Regions from separate parts of the Bradyrhizobium ontarionense genome, predicted to be linked through region 1. Evidence: riboswitches for the same ligand, from Rfam matches in the RefSeq annotation. Region 1 holds a riboswitch; the other holds the start of a gene.
What was found. A riboswitch is a leader RNA that binds a small molecule or an ion and turns the genes downstream of it on or off. The one in region 1 is predicted to bind cobalamin.
Positions count from the first base shown of each region.

Region 2: linked by a shared signal. The riboswitch ahead of LQG66_RS33385 (TonB-dependent receptor plug domain-containing protein) and the one ahead of metE (5-methyltetrahydropteroyltriglutamate--homocysteine S-methyltransferase) in region 1 are both predicted to bind cobalamin.

Region 1 covers NZ_CP088156.1:5,827,770-5,835,291, reverse strand. Annotated here, with positions in the region: gene metE (5-methyltetrahydropteroyltriglutamate--homocysteine S-methyltransferase) at 1-1,854, opposite strand, end outside; cobalamin riboswitch at 1,945-2,171, opposite strand; gene prpB (methylisocitrate lyase) at 2,301-3,221, opposite strand; gene prpC (bifunctional 2-methylcitrate synthase/citrate synthase) at 3,237-4,421, opposite strand; gene LQG66_RS25750 (MmgE/PrpD family protein) at 4,464-5,978, opposite strand; gene LQG66_RS25745 (acyl-CoA thioesterase) at 5,975-6,406, opposite strand; gene LQG66_RS25740 (short-chain fatty acyl-CoA regulator family protein) at 6,567-7,522, shown strand, end outside.
Region 2 covers NZ_CP088156.1:7,600,487-7,608,008, reverse strand. Annotated here, with positions in the region: gene LQG66_RS33395 (CbtA family protein) at 1-700, opposite strand, end outside; gene LQG66_RS33390 (CbtB domain-containing protein) at 768-977, opposite strand; cobalamin riboswitch at 1,195-1,411, shown strand; gene LQG66_RS33385 (TonB-dependent receptor plug domain-containing protein) at 1,600-3,603, shown strand; gene LQG66_RS33380 (hypothetical protein) at 3,679-4,254, shown strand; partial or broken gene LQG66_RS33375 (ketol-acid reductoisomerase) at 4,576-4,749, opposite strand; gene LQG66_RS33370 (pentapeptide repeat-containing protein) at 4,751-5,323, opposite strand; gene LQG66_RS33365 (NACHT domain-containing protein) at 5,328-7,522, opposite strand, start outside.

The DNA.
Region 1 (7,522 bases):
GTCGTTCACCTCGTCGCGAATTGCCAGTGCGATCTGGCGGCAGGCCTCGCTGCGCGGGATGTCGTCACGGACGAACGACCAGTTCAGGATGGTCACAGGTCCGGTCAGCATCGCCTTCATCGGCTTCTCGGTCAATGATTGCGCATAGCGCCACCACCCGACCGTCATCGGCCTGGGACGCGTGACATCACCGAACAGGATCGGCGGACGGACGTAGCGCGAGCCATAGGATTGCACCCAGCCGAATGTGGTGAAGGTGAAGCCGCCGAGCTGCTCGCCGAAATACTGCACCATGTCGTTACGTTCGAACTCGCCATGCACCAGCACGTCGAGACCGATGTCCTCCTGCCAGCGCACCGCACGCGCCGTCTCCTCCTTGAGGAACTGCTCGTATTGCGCATCGCTCAGCGTGCCGTTGGCGTGAGCGGCGCGCGCGGCGCGGACCTCGGCCTTCTGGGGGAATGACCCGATGGTCGTCGTCGGGAACGCCGGGAGACCGAACTTGGCGCGCTGCAGCGCGGCCCGCTCGGCAAACGGATGGTGCCGGCGGCGCATCGCCTCGTCGATTGCGGCCATCCGCCTGGCGACGCCTGCATTGTGGATCTTGGGCGAGGTCTGGCGCGCAACGGCTGCGCTCTCCGATGCGGCCAGCTCATCGCCGACCGACTCGCGGCCGCCGCCCAGAGCGCGGCCCAGCGTCGCAAGCTCGCCCATCTTCTGAATGGCGAAGGCCAGCCAACTCCTGATGTCGGCGTCGAGATCGGTCTCCAACGCGAGATCGATCGGCGTGTGGAGCAGCGAGCAGGACGGCGCGATCTGCACTCGGTCCTTGCCGAGGCTCGCCACGACGGGCTCGATACCGTCGAGCAACGCCGGCAGATTTGACCGCCACACATTGCGGCCGTCGATGATGCCGAGCGAAAGCACCTGCTTTCGACGCGCGCCGGAAGCGATCGCGCTCAGTTGCTCCGGAGCACGCACGAGGTCGATGTGAAGGCCGGCAACCGGCAGCGCCAGCGCCGTCTCCAGATTGTCGCCGAGCGCGCCGAAATAGCTCGCCAGCATGATCTCCAGTCCTGGAACTGCTTCGGCAAACACAGCATAGGCGCGGTGCAGCGCGTCACGAGCGGCATCATCGAGATCGAGCACCAGGATCGGCTCGTCGAGCTGCACCCATTCGGCGCCGCGCTGCTGGAGTTCGCGCAGCACCTCGACATAGACCGGCAGCAGCCGGTCGAGCAGCGACAACGGCTCGAACGACGCATCGGCGCTCTTGCCGAGCTTCAGGAAGGTCACCGGGCCGACCAGCACCGGACGGGTCTGATAGCCGAGGCCCTTGGCCTCTTCATATTCCTCGATCGGCTTGCGCGAGGACAGCGCGAAGGTCTGGTCCCTGTGAAATTCGGGCACCATGTAGTGATAGTTGGTGTCGAACCACTTGGTCATTTCCTGTGCCGGAACACCGTGCGAGCTGCCGTGCTGATGATGGGCATGACCACAATCGGCATCATGAGCATCGCCCTGCGCGCCGCGCGCCATTGCGAAATAGGTCGCAAGAGACACCTGGCCGCCGGTCCAGCCGTAAATGGCGGGAATCGCCCCGACCATCACGCTGGTGTCGAGCACCTGATCATAGAGCGAGAAGTCATTCGACGGAATGACGCTCACACCGAGCGATCGCTGCCGCGCCCAGTTCGCGGCGCGCAATCCGGCTGCGGCCGTGAGCAGATCCTGCTCGCCGGACTTTCCGGCCCAAAAGCGCTCGAGGGCAAATTTCAACTCACGACGCGGGCCGATCCGCGGCGTGCCGAGCGTAGCGACTGGAAGAGAGAGTAGACATAGCTTCAACCCCATAAATGGGGGCAAAAGGCCATGGCGGACGCAATGCAGGAAAGACCGCGCAAGCGGCTGCTGCCTCGCGCACCACCGGGACACCCCGCCCGTGGACGATATGTTGTCGAGGCAGGTCTCCTGGCTCGCGGGTCAACGTCAGCATCCGGCCTTCCCGAAGCATCGGCTTCAGTGACACGATAAGGATGCAAACTCGCCGCTTACAGTTGCGGGGGCAGCGCCGGCATTGCGACTGATCGAGACTGGATCAGTGGCGCACCGGCTTCCCTCTTAGCTCCGGATCAAGTAGGATCTGGAGAACCACGACAGTCTCGGTTAGCCGCAAGACGTTGAGGCCGTCAAGATCGCCGCCCCATCTCCACGCCGATGAGGATGTGGGGTACTGCCCACAACGCTCCGGCACTCCTGACCTTCACGATGGCCGGTGGGACGATGTCACTGGCCTCCGATCAGCGCCGAGGCATGCCCTGCGGGATCAGGGTCTCGACGATCGAGGCATCGAGCGCCTCATAGTCATGCAACCCAATCGTCGCATAGAGTTCCGCGCGGGTCTGCATTTGGTCGACTACTCCATGCGCTCCGCCGTCGCGTGCGATCGCGGCGTAGAGATTGGCCTGCGCCTTGTTCGCGACCCGCAATGACGACACGGGCCAGATGACCATCGCGTAGCCCATGGCTTCGAACTCTGCGGCCGTGAAGAACGGTGTCTTCCCAAACTCCGTCATGTTTGCGAGAAGCGGAACGCCCGGCAGACGCTCGGCAAAGACGCGGAACATCTCCTCGGTATTGAGCGCTTCCGGAAAGATCGCATCGGCGCCGGCCTCCATGTACAGCTTTGCACGCGCGACGGCGCCTTCCAGCCCTTCAAGCGCCGCGGCGTCCGTTCGGGCGATGATCACCATATCCCGGCGCGCCTTTGCCGCTGCGGCTACCTTGGCCGCCATGTCATGCGCGTCGGCCAGGCGCTTGTCATTGAGGTGACCACATTTCTTGGGCAGCAGCTGGTCCTCCAGGTGAAGCGCGCCCGCGCCTGCGTCCTCGAAGACGCGGACAGCATGCATCACGTTGAGCGCTTCGCCGTAGCCGGTATCCGCGTCGACGAGCAAGGGCAGCCCGGACGCGCGTACGATCTGGCGGATGAAGAAGGCCACCTCTTCGACCGTGATGATTCCGAGATCGGGGAGCCCCATCGACGCAGTCATTGCGGCGCCGGAGAGATACAGCCCATCGAAGCCTGCGGCCTTGGCCTGCAGCGCGGCCATGCCATTGTGAGCACCTGGAAGCCGAAGAATGCCGGGTCGTTTCAGCAGCTCTCGAAAACGGCGGCCGGCGGAGACGTGCGGCAGATCGGCAGCGACGACATATGGCATTTCAGAGCCTCGGGGCTAGGCGGCGCGGACCGACGACGAGTGGCCTCGTCGGTCGATCGGCACGAAGGTCTGGTTTTCGGGCCCGACATAGTTTGCCGACGGGCGGATGATCTTGTTGTCTACGCGCTGCTCGATGATGTGTGCCGCCCATCCGGAGGTCCGCGAGATGACGAACAAGGGCGTGAACATCGCGGTCGGCACGCCCATCAGGTGATAGGACACGGCGCTGAACCAGTCGAGATTGGCAAACATCCGCTTTGTCTCGGCCATGACGGCCTCGATGCGGTCGGCGATCTCGAACATCTTCATCGCGCCCGCCTCCCGCGACAGGCGACGGGCCACCTCCTTGATCACCTTGTTGCGTGGATCGGCGATCGTATAGACGGGGTGACCAAACCCGATGACCACCTCCTTTGCCGCAACACGGCGGCGGATGTCGGTCTCGGCCTCGGCGGCGTCGGCATAGCGCTTCTGCGTCTCGAATGCGACCTCGTTGGCGCCGCCATGCTTGGGGCCGCGCAGCGCGCCGATCGCGCCGGTCACGGCCGAATAGATGTCGGCGCCGGTGCCCGCGATCGACCGCGCGGTGAATGTCGAGGCGTTGAACTCATGCTCGGCATAGAGGTTGAGCGAGGTATGCATGGCCCGCACATGCGTCTCGGACGGCCCTCGTCCGTGCAGGAGACGCAGGAAATGGCCGCCGATGGTGTCGTCATCGGTCTCGACCTCGATGCGGCGGCCATTCTGCGCGAAATGATGCCAATAGAGCAGCATCGATCCGAGTGAGGCCATCAGCCGGTCGGCAATGTCGCGCGCAGCTGGATGGTTGTGGTCATGTGCCTCGGGCAGCACGCAGCCGAGCGTCGAGACGCCGCTGCGCATCACATCCATCGGGTGGGAAGCGGCCGGCAAGGTCTCCAGCGCCGCGCGCACGGCGGACGGCAGGCCGCGCAGGCTCTTCAGCTTGGCTTTGTAGCCCGCGAGCTCGGCCGGCGTCGGCAGACTGCCATGGACGAGCAGATGCGCGATCTCCTCGAACTCGCAGGTCTCGGCGATGTCGAGGATGTCATACCCCCGATAGTGCAGGTCATTGCCGGTGCGACCGACCGTACAAAGAGCGGTGTTGCCGGCCACGACGCCGGAGAGCGCGACCGATTTCTTGCGCGCCGGCGTGGCCGGCGTCGTCGATTGTTCTGCCATGGATCCTCCGTTCGTTCGTCTTGTCGTTCGCTGGCCCCTGTCTCAGGACGCCCAGTCGAAGATTCCCCGTGCGCGGCTGTCTCCGAGCTTCTCCGGGTCGACCGAGAATGTGAGCGACGCGACATCCTGTGCCGACAGCTCCGGCAGACGCTCCACGAGAGCAAGGAATCGATCCTGCTCGGCAGCATGGACGACGCCGGCCGCGAGCTGCCTGAACTTGTCGACATATTGGGCACGGGCAAACGGCCTGGCACCAAGTGGATGGGCATCGGCCACCGCGATCTCGTCCTCGATGATCGATCCGTCATCGAGCGTTACGACCACGCGCCCGCCGAACGCCTTCTGCTTCGGATCGTGACTGTGGTAGCGCCTCGTCCATTGCGGATCTTCTGATGTCGAGATCTTGTGCCACAGCGCGATGGTCTCGGGGCGGTTGGCTCGCTCCGGCGCATAGGATCTCGCGTGATGCCAACCACCGTCCTCGAGCGCGACCGCGAAGATGTACATGATCGAATGGTCGAGCGTCTCGCGGCTTGCATTCGGGTCCATCTTCTGCGGATCATTCGCGCCCGTCCCGATCACGTAGTGGGTGTGATGGCTGGTGTGGATCACGATGCTCTCGATCCTGTTGAGATCTCCAATTCTCGGTCCCATTCGCCGCGCAAGATCGATGAGCGCCTGGCTCTGATATTCGGCCGAGTGTTCCTTGGTATAGGTGTCGAGAATCGCGTGCTTGGGCTCGCCCTTTTCCGGGAGCGCGACGCTGTACTCCGCCTTTGGCCCGGACAGCAGATACGCAATGAACCCGTCCTCCCCTTCCCAGGCCGGCGACGGCGCACCTTCGCCGCGCATCACGCGGTCGACCGCCTCGATCGCCATCTTGCCTGCGAACGCGGGCGCATAGGCTTTCCAGCTCGATATCTCGCCCTTGCGCGACTGCCGGGTCGTGGTGGTGACGTGAAGCGCCTGCTGCACGGCTTGGTAGATCGTTTCGGCCGGGAGCCTGAGCAGCGCGCCGATTCCCGCCGCCGCCGACGGGCCAAGATGGGCGATGTGATCGATCTTGTGCTCATGCAGGCAGATCCCCTTGACGAGATCGACCTGGATTTCATAGCCGGTCGCCACGCCGCGCACGAGCGCCGCACCGTCAAGGCCGCAATGCTGCGCCACGGCGAGGATCGGCGGAATGTTGTCGCCGGGATGCGAATAGTCGGCGGCGAGGAAAGTATCGTGAAAATCCAGCTCGCGCACGGCGACACCATTTGCCCAGGCCGCCCACTCCGGTGAGAGGCGCTGCCGTTGGGGCAGACCGAAAACCGTCGCGCCCGGCTTGAGAGGATGGGCGATGGACTGCGCTCGCGCGCTCGCAACCGGACGGCGCGCCAGCGACGCAGCAGCGACGGCCGCATTGTCGATGATGCGATTGCCGATCATCTCGATGATTGCGGGTTCCACTGCAACCGGATCAGCCGCGACCTCGGCAATCTTCCAGGCCAGCTGATCTGCGCGCGGCAAGTTCTCTGACGATTTGTGGGTCCTGACCTTGTGCGACTTCACGACGACAAATTCCTTTCGATCTCGTCTGGGGCTGGGACATCGATGGGCGTCGGACGTCCCGCGGCATCGACGGCAACCATCTCGAAGGAGCCGCGCATGGCGACTCGCCGCGAGCCCGTCACCAGCGTTTCCGCGACGACTTCAACGACGACGGTCATCGACGAGCGTCCGATGCGCTCGACGTGGGCAGTCAGCTCGACGAGCTCTCCCACGCGAACCGGTTCATGGAATTGCACACGGTCAGATGCAGCCATCACCACCGCACGGCGTGCCCGGCGGGTCGCGGCAACGAACGCCGCCTTCCCCATCAGACTCAGCGCCGCGCCACCAAACAGCGTGCCGTAGTGATTGGCCTGCTCGGGAAAGACGATCTCGACGAAGCGGGTCGGTTCGGCCGCGCTGGAGGTAGGCTGAAGAAGGACTTGCATCGATGAGGCGTCCGGGTGCTCTTGCAAGTTGGTTCGGTGTTCGCAATATCTGCAACGCGAGACACGCGCCTAGTGCTGAAATGGCAAAGCTTTGCGAAGCTCCTCGCGCAATTCAGCGAAGCTTGCGAAGAGACTTGCGATAAGACTTGCGGAGAGCCCGATGAAGAAAGCCTATATGGGAGTACGCTTGAAGCGGCTGCGCGAAGAGCGCCGGCTGACCCAGCAGGCGCTTGCATCGGCCATCGGCATCTCGCTGAGCTATCTCAATCAACTCGAGAACAATCAGCGTCCACTGACGATCCCGGTTCTGCTCAAGCTGAACGCAGCGTTCGGCGTCGATATTCAGCTGTTCTCGGAAGATGACGAGACGCGCTTGATTGCCGACCTGCGCGAGGTCCTGTCCGATCCGCAGATCGGCGAGACGATCTCCACGGCGGAGCTGCGGGAGCTGGCCGCAAACATGCCGGCGATCGGTCGCGCGCTCGTCACCCTCAACAGCAAGCACCGTCAAGCGATCGAACGAGCAGCGGCGATGGCAGCGCGGCTGGGTGAAGACCGCCAAGCGGAGACCGTAATCCTGCCGTCGACGCCCTACGAGGAGGTCCGCGACTTCTTCTATGCGCGGCACAATCACATCGCAGAGCTCGATGATGCCGCCGAGCACATGGCGCAAGCCCTCACCCCGACGGGAATGGTGACGCCGGCCATTCTCAGCGAGCATCTGCGCGCCAGTCACGGCGTCACGGTCGCGATCGACGGATCATCGACGGGGTCGCACCGCCGCTTCGATCCGAAAGCAAAGACGCTGCATCTATCACGTCTGCTGGAGCCCGGGCAGCAGGCGTTCCAGCTTGCAACACAGATCGCCATGCTGTCGCTCGACCGCGAGCTCATGGCGCTCGTCGAAGGCGGCAGTTTCAGGAACGCCGAGACGAGCGTGCTCGCCCGCATCGGCCTCGCCAACTATTTCGCAGGAGCATTGATCATGCCCTACGGCCGCTTCCTCGCCGAGGCGAGGAGACTGCGCTATGACATCGAGCTTCTCGGCGATGAGTTCGGCGTCGGCTTCGAGACGATCTGCCATCGTCTGAGCACGCTGCAGCGTCGCGGGGCGCG
Region 2 (7,522 bases), 1.8 Mb from region 1:
ACATGATCGCCTGTCCGCCGAAAGACGCGAGGCGGAACTGCCAGAGCACGGCAGCCGGAAAGCCATCAGGCACCTCGTCCACGTTCGGCAGCGCGAAGCCAACTCCGCTCATGAGAACGATATAGATCCCCGCCGCAATCAGCGCCGCATTCCACGCGCCGACACGCGAAACCAGGCGGATGCGCAACATGCCCGCGGCGACCATCGCGGCGAGCGAGATCAGGATCATCGCGAAATACAGGCTGGTCCGCATCCCAATCGTTTCGGCCAGTCCGACCGACGGGGGATTGGCCGGGTATTTGAGCATGGGCGTCACGTAAACGGCGATGAAGCCGGCCGCGGCGAGCAACGCCGAGCTGGCCCGCGCACCAAGATCGGCCATGCGGCGGTAGGCAAGCGCAAATGCCAACGCAAACAGGCCGCCGAACGCCGTGCTGTAGACGACAACGCCGGTCAACAGTCCGACACCGGCCTGGACGGGCCGGCTGACGAGCTCGGGTTCGGCCGCCGCGACTGGCGCAGGCTGGCCTTTGGCCGCGGCCTCTTCCGCCCCGGCTTTGGCCTTCGCCTCATCCAGCGTGGTCTCGAAGGCAATCGCGCGCTCGACGGATGATTCGCCGGCCAGCTTGAGAAAGCCGAAGGAAAGAAGTGCGGCGACCAAGCCGGCCAGCATTCCACGCAGGAGCAATCGCCCCGTCATCGATCGTCTCTTACAGATGCGCCGTCCGCGCCGTCACGACGGGCGTGCAACAGGCGGCTCCGACCGTTCAGTGGCAGGGGAACCCGAGCAGATGCCGTCCGTCATGGACGAATTCGTGGACGTACGTGCTGCTGAACAGGGCGGCCGCGCCCTCCTCGACGCCGACGAAATAGATGCCGAGAGCGAGCATCAGGCCGCCGAAGATCGCCCACGGCAGAATCTCGCGCACGGGAATGGCTGTGGGCAGAGTGACTGGAAGGGACGTCGCTGTTGCCACGATGAAGCTCCTTATATTGCCGTTCGGCTCGCCGAGGCCGCACCAAGCGGCGCGCCAACGCGAAAACGATGTCTGGTAACATTATAACCGCGATCTCCGACGGACCGATAGTCGAAAGTGATCCGCATCCCCGGCAAGACCGGCGTGATGCTTCGGCAACAATCGCCGCCGGTCGTGGGAAAGCCCGAGGGATCGATTGACTCCGACTTCGGCCGGCTTCTACGCTGGCGGCGACGGTGCCCCCACCGGGGCTCAAAAGGGAATGCGGTGACGGACGGATCCCCCACGCGGGATCATCCGAAGGCCGCAGCTGCCCCCGCAACTGTAAGCGGCGAATCTCGCGTCATAGGCCACTGGGAAATCTCGGTCCCGGGAAGGCGACGTCGAGGTACTGACCCGCGAGCCAGGAGACCTGCCGTCAGCCGTGGTCACACGCGAGGATGCCGGTCGGGGCGTTTATTGGCATCGTTTTCACGCCGGGCTTCATTGGCCGGTGTGAGACCTCGTTCGCGGTGACGTGCCACTGACGTCATGCCGAGGTTCCCTCGTGTTCTCATTGCTATCTGTCGCCCGGCGCCATCGCGCCGGTTTGTTGTCGTCCAGCGTCCTGTTCTCCATCGCCATGTTCGGCGCGGCTCCGGCCACCGCCCAGCAATCCGCCTCCCCCAACCTGCTGCCCCCGGTCGAGGTCGACGCGCCACGTAAGCCGCCAGGCCCGAAGCCGGCTATGCAGCGCGGGGTACAGACGTCGCGAGCACGCCCATCGCAGCCAGCGGCCTCGCAGGCCCCCGTTGCCCCCGCCCAGGCCAACGCACAACTCGTCGTCAGTCCGACCGGCATCGTGACGCCAGCCGCCCATGTGGCGAACGCGATCACGGTCGTCACGGCTAAGGACATCGCCACGCAGCAGTTCCGCGGGGTGCCCGACATCCTCGCCACCATTCCCGGATTGAACGTCGTGCGGACCGGCGGTCCTGGTGGCCAAAGCTCGGTCTTCACGCGCGGGACCAACGCCAATCACACCAAGATCCTGATCGACGGCATCGAGGTCGGCGACGTCACCAGCGCCAACGGCGCGTTCGACTTCGCCCACCTGCTGACCTCGGACATCCAGCAGATCGAGGTGCTCAGGGGACCGCAGAGCGGCCTCTATGGCTCGGATGCGATCGGCGGCGTCATCTCGGTGATCACCCGCAAGGGCGATGGACCGGCGCGCGCGACCGCCTCGATCGAGACCGGATCGTATCAGACCTTCAACCAGTCGGCCGGGGTCAGCGGCGCGCAGGACAATGTCAACTACGCCGTCAATGTCGCGCATCTCCATGCCGGCGACATTCCGGTCACGCCGCAGCAGTTGCTCCCGGCCGGGCAGAAGGCGATCGGCGACGCCTACGACAACGTCACCGCCTCGAGCAAATTCGGCATCGACCTCAACGAGGCCTGGACGCTGAATTCGGTGGTCCGCGTCACCGACGCGACGTTGCTGTTCACCGGCGACGGCGGCTTTCCCAGCGTCCCGAACGCGGCCCAGAGCACCCATGTCGTGCACCAGCTCGCCACGCGCGAGGAAGCCGTATGGTCACTGCTCGACGGTCGCATCAAGAACTATTTCGCCGTCAACACCGTCAACAACCGGACGTGCGATCTCGCGGCCGGCGATCCCGTCGCCGCAGTCTCGACCGGCGAGCACATCAAATACGACTGGCACGCGGTGACCGAGCTCGCTCCGCACAACAACGTCATCGTCGGGCTCGAGCAGCAGACCGACCGCCTGCGGACCACGGGCCTCACCGCCGAGAACGGCAACAAGGCCGGCTTCATCGAGCTGCAGACAGAGTTCGCAAGCCGCATGTTCCTGGTCGCGAGCCTGCGCAACGACGTCAACGATCGGTTCGGCGGACATGGCACCTATCGGATCGCGCCGGCCGTGATCCTGCCGGTCACGGAGACCAAGCTGAAGGCCAGCTATGGCACCGGCTTCAAGGCGCCGACCTTGAGCCAGCTCTATCAGGACTTTGTCGCGTTCAACTTCTTCGCCAATCCGAACCTCAGGCCCGAGGAGAGCACCGGGTACGACGCGGGCTTCGAGCAGCCGCTGTTCGAGGACCGCGTTCGCTTCGGCACGACCTACTTCCACAACAGCATCACCAACCTGATCAATTTCAACGCGACCTTCACCTCCTACGCCAATGTCGGGCTCGCCACCACCGAAGGCACCGAGAGCTTCGTGACGGCGCGGCTCACGGACCGGATCTCGCTGCGCGCGGACTACACGTTCACCCGCGCGATCGACGCAACCACCGGCCAGCAGCTGCTGCGCCGTCCCAAGGAAAAATGGAGCGCAACGGCGGTGTGGAGGCCTGTCGATGCGCTCACCGTATCGGCCACCGTACTGCGCATCGGCAATTGGCCCGACGTCAGCCGCGACGGCATGACCACCGGACTCGTGGCACCCGGCTATACGGTCGTGAACCTGCGCGGCGACTACGCGGTCTCCGATCAGGTCAAGCTGTTCGGCCGCATCGATAATCTCTTCAACCGCCACACCCAGAACCCGACCGGCTTCCTGGCGCCGGGACTCGGCGTGTTCGGCGGCATCCGGGTGGCAAGCTACGGGGTGGAGTGAACGCTCCCGCCCGGCCAGTGAACCGCTGTCATCGACATCCCGAATGAACTACCATCAACCCGAAGGAGACGACCCATGGCTCTCGACATCATGACATCCCCCGCGCAGGCCCGCCTCACGCCCGTGCCGCAGCGGCTTGCCCCAGCGTTCTGCCTTATGCTGCTGACCGCAGCCTGCGCGCTGGCGAGTTTCGTGTTCGCCTGCGCGACGCCGTTTGCGGCCTTCGCGGTCACAGCGGCTGCCATGCTGCCGCTGCGCACGGCGCTGCCGGCCGTGCTCGGCGCCTGGCTGGTCAACCAGGGCATCGGCTTCGGCGCCCTGCACTATCCGGTCGACGCCAGCACGCTGGCCTGGGGCGCCGTGATCGGCGCTGCCGCGCTCGGTGCCACGATCGTCGCGCGCATTACGCTGGCGAGCTTGCGCGCAGCGCCGGCGCCAGTCGCGTTTGCCGTCGCGCTCATCGCTGCCTACGCCGCCTATGAGATGGTGCTGCTCGCTGCCACGCCCGTGCTCGGCGGCGCCGCGAGCTTCACGGTCGCGATCGTCGCGCGCCTCGGGCTGACCAGCGCGGCCTGGCTGGTCGGGCTCGCCGCCACCTGTGAGATCGTCCGTCTGCTCACGCCGCTCATGTCGCGCCGCGCGATGTCCTGACCGGACCAGCGTCAGCGAGTGAGAGGGTCGCCACCTCCTCGTTCTCCGCTGTCGTCCCCGCGAACGCGGGGCCCCATACCGCGTGATGTGAGTTGGCGGAAACAAGTCCGAGTCACCACCGTTCGTCACCACGAACGACGGTGGTTATGGGTCCCCGCGTTCGCGGGGACGACAGTGTTGTTTGTCGCAAGCAGCCGGGCTGAACCACGCGGCTTCGCCAGCAGTGAGAAAAGAGCCTCCGCCCGACAAGGACGGAGGCTTTCGATTGAGCTCCAGGTCGAGACCGCACGACCCGCAGTCTCGACCAGCCATCACGACCAATCAGTTCTTGCTCTTGTCGACCAGCGCGCCCTTCTTGATCCAGGGCATCATGTCGCGCAGGCGGGCGCCGACTTCCTCGATCGGGTGCTGGGCAAGCTTGGCGCGGGTCGCCTTGAACGAGGTCTGGTTGACCTCGTTCTCCAGCATCCAGTCACGTGCGAAGCGGCCGGACTGCTTACTTCTTAGGTCGCCGTTTGCTTTCCCGCTTTTGCTCCGGTGAATTCGGAACTATGGCACCGGCATCCCTCAACCGCTTGACGTCAACATCCCTGAGAACAGCTTCTGTGAAGTCGGCGCCGGTCATTTGCGCGTTATCTACGCGAATCCCAGCGACATTAGCCCGTCTAAAATCACAACCACTAAAATCACCAAATTCCAAGACGCTTGCCACTAGAGAAGCATCCGAAAAATCTGCGCCTTGCGCATCCATCCCATAGAGGTCTTGAAAGTAGAGCGCCTCCCCAGAAAGGGACAGACCCGCAAAAAGCTTAAGCGACAATACGTGAGGACCAGTTCGCTGCCCGCGCAACCGATGAATGAGACTTCCTATGAGCGCTCTGTCACTCTTGCTCGGCCGAATGTCGACCGGTTCAAAACCAGGCATCCCAATGGACGGCAAAATCGTTGCATTCAAAGCTGCCAACAATGCCTCTTCAGCATTCCGCGCCTGCTCCGCAACTTCCCGAAATGTTTGTGGGCGTCGAATTAACCGGCCATCGGGCAATTGAAACAAGAGGTGGGCCGGCATTCCATCAACAAGATTGGCCCTGCATACAAAAGACCAATACCTCACGCCAGCGCACGACCATCTCACTCGACTGCAAAAAACAACTATAAACCTCATCCCTAAGAAATCGAATTAAATCGAAATCCAACGCCCGCCCTCCCGCAAGGCGGATCCAATCCTTTAGTTGCTCAGACTCATCAAATGTCTTTTTTCTCACACCACGGTGTCTTTTCGCGTCTTCAAACGCCTCTGAAATTGTGGCAACTGCCTCCACTATCCGCCTCGATACAAGATACTCGGCGAAGGTCTTATGCAGAAATTCAAAAGAGTTCGGCGCCTCATGAGGCCGCATGTAAAATGCCAATGCCGCACTTACTGCTGGCTTGTTTCCGCCTATCACCTTCCTAAAGGAATGCGCAACATCCGGACTCCAATTTCCCAGGAGCTTCTCAACCGTTTCAATCGAACCTATTCGTGTGGAGCCATCATACCAAGCGGCAAGAGCCATGGCCTGCAATACTACTTCGTACTCCTCGAACGCTGGAAATTCCGTAGCGAAATTCCTATCTCCTTTGCCGCACTCGCGCTCATAGAAATATCGCAATAATTTCGCATATATCGAATTCCGCGCAAGACTATCGCCGATTCGGCTAGGAACCCAAGGCCGAATTAGCGCAATAAAGTAAAGTAACAACGGCTCGATAGTAACTTCGTACAAGTCACGATGCAGTAACGTGGCCGGCATTTCTTCAGGTACATCTCTCGTCGCCTTCTGCCAAAGCTTCCACCAAGCACGACGTTGATCTTCCCGCAACAGCCCGGCTGGATCATCGTAATCTACCTCCTCCATCTCAGAATTTTGATGGCGCAATTCTTCTGAAAATCTGAGGAGGGACAGGATTTGCTCGCCGGAACATTTTAATACGCGAGCAGCACTCCCTGCTACGGCGACTCGTCCCGTTACCAACGCCAAGACACTGATCGGCGACGCACTCTGAAGTCCGTTTTCCTGATCCAAGAATGAACGGAGATCGATCATAAACTCCCGCGCGATTTCGTCTGCATCTTTTCCAGGCCTAACCAGTTCGTCTAGACCGTCAAATATTATTAGGAACGGCTTTTGCAGACCGACTACGCTTGCCGTTTCGAGGGGGAACGCCGAGAACGGAATTTCCTTCACTTCGATTAAGTACTCTCTCAGCCTTTCCCGTAGAGGCACATCTGGCCTAACCAATTTCTGAAGAGGCACAAAAATGGGGTACGCCACCCCGGATCGCGCAAGCTTGGCTGCATAGGCGCGCATCGAACTTGACTTACCGATGCCCGGCCCTCCGCTAACAACTCGTAACGCATCCTTTCGCGACGCAGCGACAACCCACTTATCAAGCGCATCAAAAACTCGCACGATCTTTCGCTTGATAGTTGGACGCTCCTTTGCCGTTGCTTGAACCGCCAGCGAATCTATCGCTAAATTTGGTTGACTATCTTTCGCCTGCCCCGATTCCACAAAAGCTCTCAAGGGAACGAATACTTGCGCCAATCTCACTGCATTGAGGTCATCTTCGGACTGCCCAATCAACCTAAGTTCCGTGAACTGCTCCTCGATATACTGAAGGTACCCAGAGAGCTCCCGCTGGATCTTCATACTAGCGGTAAATGGAGAATTGAGCGCCTGCTCTAGCGCTTCAAAGCGACGAGCGTCTTTCAACCAAGTACGATGAAGACCAGTCGGAAAATGACTTAAGATCCTCTTCTTAGCTTCCGGCGGCTTATCTTCACCGCCAAACTGTGAGCCCCACGCAGACAGCTCGTGCGAAACATCATCAATAAGTTGAAGCCTGTTTGGCTGCTGAAAGAAATCTGGTTCTACAGTATAAGTCCGACTCTCTATACGAGCTCCAATATCCTCAACAAGCTTGCGAAGGGATTCCGGAGGCGGCCGCGTCTTAAAAGCTGTCTCAGCAACGGCTTTCTCAAGCGCATAGGCGAGTCCACCTGAGACCAGAAGCCAAGCTCGTAGTTCTTGTGTCTCCTCTGACTTGAAACCCTTGAAGACTCCAAACAGTCCAGATATTGCATTAGGAGCGACCGCTATCCAAGCTCCACCCGTCTTTATCGTCGCCAGCGCCCTTGCACCGGCCTCAAGGATACTTCCAAGCATCTGTGAGAATTCAAGCTTGAATGCTTTGCCAGTAAGTCGAAGCTCGATACCGTCGGCGG